Regions from separate parts of the Amycolatopsis sp. Poz14 genome, predicted to be linked through region 2. Evidence: riboswitches for the same ligand, from Rfam matches in the RefSeq annotation. Region 2 holds a riboswitch; the other holds the start of a gene.

Region 1 (2,384 bases), 6.6 Mb from region 2:
GTCCAGCAGCGCGGTGTACGCGTCGTTCGCCGTGCCGGTGCGGCCCAGCGTGCGGAGGCCGTGTTCGCCGAAAACCGAATACTCGACCACCGTCGGCTGGACCGGCAGGCGCAGGCTGAGCGTTGCGGTGCTCGTGATGCCGCCCTCGTGTTCGAGCAGCAGTTGCCACAGGTCTTCGGGACCGCGGTGGGCGGCAAGGACGTCGGTGATCGGGCCGAGGGCGGCATCGAGCAGGTCGAACGCGTGCGGGCCGATGTCGGCGAGCGCGCCGCCGGCCGGATCCTGCCGCCAGGCCGAGGTCGCGTATTTGCCGCTGAGCAGTGCGCCCGACAGCCAGTGCACGCTGCCGCCTCGCCAGCCGCCAGCCGCGGTGACGCCGTCCAGCCAATCGCGCGTTTGCTGCGCGAACCGCAGCGTCAGCATCACCAGCGAAGCGACGCCAGCGGACGTCACGGCGTCCGCGAGACGCTGCGCCGTGGCCAGGTCGGGGGCGATCGGTTTCTCCAGGATCAGGTGCTTGCCCGCCTCCGCGGCCCGGGTCGCCAGTTCGGCCTGCACGGTCGGCGGCACGGCGAACGCGAGCGCGTCGACCTGCTCGAACAGCTCGTCCAGATCGCTGGTGGGCACGGCGTCGTAGGCCTGCGCCAGCGCGGTGGCGGCCTCCGGCCTTCGGCTCCACACAGCACTGAGCACGGTCCCCGGATGGTCCGCGAGCCCGGGGGCGTGCACCGTGGTGGCCCACGGTCCGGTTCCTACGAGGCCGACGCGCAGCTGGTCCTGTCCCACGCCCGGAAGTGTAGGTGTGTCCGCGGTCGCTTCCGGCGCGGCCTGCGGTGCGTTAACGTCGACAAGTTCTTCGCCACGAACGGGGGAAGCCGGTGGGAATCCGGCGCTGGCCCGCAACCGTGAGCGGCCCCGCGAGGGACCGCGAGCCGGATCGCCCGTCGTGGTCCGATCGATGCGAGGTACATCTGACATGCGGTTCGTGCACGCGCGGCACTGGGGGCGAGTCCTCGCCGGCTGCGCTCTTCTCGTCGCTACCGGTCTCGGCGGTGCTTCTTCCGCCTCGGCCACCACGCCCGGCAAGGGCACCGACGGCTACTGCCAGGACGACAACGGCGTCACGGTGATCGTCGATTTCCAGGGGCTTGGCGGGGAAACCCTCATCCGGTGCGCGCCGGGCAAGCAGGAAAACGGCGTCACCGCACTGCAAAACGCCGGCTTCGAACTCACCGGCGCGGGCAAATACGGCCTGGCCGTGATGTGCAAGATCGAGAGCAAGCCCGCGGATCAGACCTGCACCGGCATGCCGCCGGAGAAGGCGTCGTGGAGCTTCTGGACCGCCACCAACGGCGGCAAATGGCAGTCGGCGCAGGTCGGCGCGCAGAGCTGGAAGCCGCCCGCCGGAGCATTCGAGGGCTGGTCGTTCGCGATCGGCAAGTCCTACACCGAGTATCCGCCGCCGCGCACCGAACCGGTGCGCAAGGCCAACGCGCCCGCGCAGGCTCCGGCGTCCACTTCGGACAGCGGGTTCTCGTGGGGACTGGTGATCGGCATCGTGGTCGTCGTGCTGCTCGTGGCGGCCGGGACGGTCGTCGCGGTGCGCCGCAGGCGTGCTGGGCAGTAGTCCGCGAGCGCTCCATCCCGGCGCGTGGTGGGTGTGGGCGCTCGCGCTCGCCGTCGCCGCGAGCCGGACCACGAACCCGGTGCTGCTCGCTTTGGTGATCGCGGTGGCCGGGTTCGTCGTGGTGCTCCGCCGCGGCGACGCGCCGTGGGCGCTGGCGTTCCGGATGTACGCCTGGATCGCCGCGGTGATCCTGGCATCGCGCGTGCTGTTCCGGATCCTGATCGGCGGCGAGGACGGCGGCCACATCCTGTTCACGCTGCCGACCATCCCGTTGCCGAGCGTCGCGGCCGGCATCCAGCTCCTCGGCCCCACCTCGGCCGAGGAGCTGCTCGGCGGGCTTTACGACGGGCTCCGGCTGGCGACGATCGTGCTCTGCGTCGGTGCCGCGAACGCGTTGGCGAACCCGAAACGCCTGCTCAAGGCGGTACCCGGGGCGCTGTATGAGGTGGGGACGGCGGTGACCGTCGCGCTGTCGGTGGCCCCGCAGCTGGTCGAGAGCGTGCAGCGGGTGCGTCGGGCGCGGCGGCTGCGCTCCGGGAAGACGCGTGGCTTCCGGTTCGTGAAGGGGATTTTCGTGCCGGTGCTCGCCGACGCCATGGACCGGTCGCTGCAACTCGCGGCGGCCATGGATTCCCGCGGCTACGGGCGGCGCGGCTACCTCTCCCCGCGCGTCCGGATGCTGATCGCGACCTGCGTGCTGGCCGGTTTGGTCGGCGTCGCGGTCGGGGTTTACGGCGTCCTCGACGGGTCCGCGTCG
Region 2 (2,384 bases):
GTTTGCGGGAAGGAGCCGATTGTGGTGGTCGGGAGTGGGGGCAGGTTCAGTGATTGTTGTTGTGCCGCAGCGCGTTCTGCATACGGCGCGCGGACGGTGTCTACTGGGCGGAGTGCGTTGACTCGTGCACGGACGTTGGCGTCGTTGAGTTCGGCGGCTCCGGCTCGGTCGGCGGCCGCGGCTCGGGCTGGAGTGAGGTCTGCGGTCTCTCCGCTGAGGGCTCGGCCTAGCAGGACGACCTCGTCCACCTTTTGCTTCGCGAACGCCAGCCAGTTCTTGAGGCGCGGGGCGAGGTCTGTTTCCGCGTTCACGTCGTAGGGGACGTGAAGTAGCGAGCACGACGTTGAGATGCTCACGTGTGCGGCGGTGTCTCGCAGTTGTGCTGCGTGGGCTAGTGCGACGTCTGGGTCGGTGCGCCAGACATTTCGGCCGTCTACTACTCCGGCTAGGACTTCCTTGTCTCGCAGTGCTCCTTCTGCTGCAATTTTGTCCACAAAGGACTCATCGGTTACCAGGTCCACGGCTATTGCTTCGATGGGGGAGCGGGCCAGGACGCCCAGTGCTCGGCCGAGGCCGCCGAAGTATCCGGCTGCCAGGAGTTTCGGGCGGTGGGTTTCCTTGGCCAGCCAGTGGTAAGCGCGGGTGAGTGCGTTGAACTCCGGCGTGGTTCGGTCTGTCGCGAAGGCTGGTTCGTCCAACTGGACCCATTCGACGCCCTCGTCGGCCAGCTTGCCCAGAAGTTCGGCGTAGGCGGGCAGTAGTTCGTCCAGCAGTTCCAGCGGGGTGAAGCCGGGTTCGGTGGGCTTGGCCAGCAGTAGGAAAGTGACCGGTCCGACGAGTACCGGGCGTGGCGTGATGCCTAGCGCTTGTGCTTCGCGGACTTCGTCGATCGGGGCGGTGCCGGTGAGTGCGAAGCGGGAGTCCGGGCCTAGTTCGGGGACCAGGTAGTGGTAGTTGGTGTCGAACCACTTCGTCATTTCGAGGGCGGGTGCGTCCGGGACTCCCCGCGCGGCGGCGAAGTAGGTGTCCAGTGGCGACAGGCCCAGCAGGGTGAAGCGGTCCGGCAGAGCGCCGAAGAGGGCGGCGGTGTCCAACACCTGGTCGTAGAGCGAGAAAGTGCTGGACGGGATTGAGTCGAGGCCCTGGTCTCGCAGGGCTGTCCAGGTTTGCTCGCGCAGCTGCCGTCCGGCGGTCAGGAGGTCTTCTTCGGTGGTTTTTCCTGACCAGTAGGACTCGAGTGCTCGTTTGAGTTCTCGGGCTGGGCCGATCCGCGGATAGCCGAGAATCGTGGTGCCGATCGTGGTCACAGCAATGCATCCTCACGTGCTCGCCGGAAGAGTCCGGGCACGCGGAAGTCGTGCTTCGGTCGGTGCCCTTCCCGCGAGGCCCGGACTCACGCACGCCGTCGGCGTGCGTGCCATTGGCAGGTATTCGGACTCGTGGGCGTATCGCTCGTGCCTACCGGCTGTCGCTTCCCGGGCTGGGCGCCCAGTGCTTTACCGCGTTTCGCGGTGACAGCTTTCGTTCCCACATACCGCTGCGGGGCAGTCCCGGAATCGCACCGGGTTCCCTGTTGCCTCGCCGGGACGCGGCTGCGTCCTGGCGAACCAGTGGCGGGGCTGAGCTTAGCGGTTTCCGCGCGGATCCGGCACAAGCCGGACGCGGCTCCCGGATGGCGGGATTCAGTGCGGCCTCGGACCACGCAGTGGTGGCGAAACAGACCGGCTCGCCGAAACGCGACTCGGCCCCGCCCTGGCGAACCAGGACGGGGCCGAGTGTTCAGCGTTGTGCCGGAACCGGGATCAGTCCCAGTCGAGTGCGCCGCCGGACTGGTATTCGATGACGCGGGTTTCGAAGAAGTTCTTCTCCTTCTTCAGGTCCATCGCCTCCGACATCCACGGGAACGGGTTTTCGTTCTCGCCATAGATCGGGGTGAGGCCGATCTGCTGGGCGCGCCGGTCGGTGATGAAGTGCATGTACTGCTCGCACAGGTCAGCCGACAGGCCGAGCATGCCGCGCGGCATGGTGTCTCGGGCGTACTTCACTTCGAGCTCGCACGCGTCCTGCAGCATTCCGCGCACCTCGGCCTGGAACTCCTCGGTCCACAGGTGCGGGTTCTCGATCTTGATCTGGTTGATGCAGTCGATGCCGAAGTTCAGGTGGATCGACTCGTCGCGCAGGATGTACTGGTACTGCTCGGCGATGCCGACCATCTTGTTCCGCCGGCCCAGCGACAGGATCTGCGCGAAACCGGTGTAGAACCACATGCCCTCGAAGATCACGTAGAACGCCACGAGATCGCGCAGGAACGCCTGGTCGGCTTCCGGCGTGCCGGTCTCGAAGTCCGGGTTCTCCAGGTTCTGCGTGTACTTCAGCGCCCACGC

The links. Region 2 has a riboswitch for cobalamin ahead of metE (5-methyltetrahydropteroyltriglutamate--homocysteine S-methyltransferase). Riboswitches for the same ligand answer to the same signal wherever they lie in the genome.
Region 1: it holds a riboswitch for cobalamin, as region 2 does, so the genes downstream of both, FKO37_RS05135 (hypothetical protein) here and metE (5-methyltetrahydropteroyltriglutamate--homocysteine S-methyltransferase) in region 2, are expected to answer to the same signal.

What each region holds. Positions count from the first base shown of each region.
Region 1 covers NZ_JACLHD010000001.1:1,023,178-1,025,561, forward strand. The annotation lists gene FKO37_RS05130 (Gfo/Idh/MocA family protein) at 1-786, opposite strand, end outside; cobalamin riboswitch at 834-964, shown strand; gene FKO37_RS05135 (hypothetical protein) at 977-1,627, shown strand; gene FKO37_RS05140 (CbiQ family ECF transporter T component) at 1,614-2,384, shown strand, end outside.
Region 2 covers NZ_JACLHD010000001.1:7,652,848-7,655,231, reverse strand. The annotation lists gene metE (5-methyltetrahydropteroyltriglutamate--homocysteine S-methyltransferase) at 1-1,307, opposite strand, end outside; cobalamin riboswitch at 1,405-1,627, opposite strand; gene FKO37_RS35535 (ribonucleotide-diphosphate reductase subunit beta) at 1,803-2,384, opposite strand, start outside.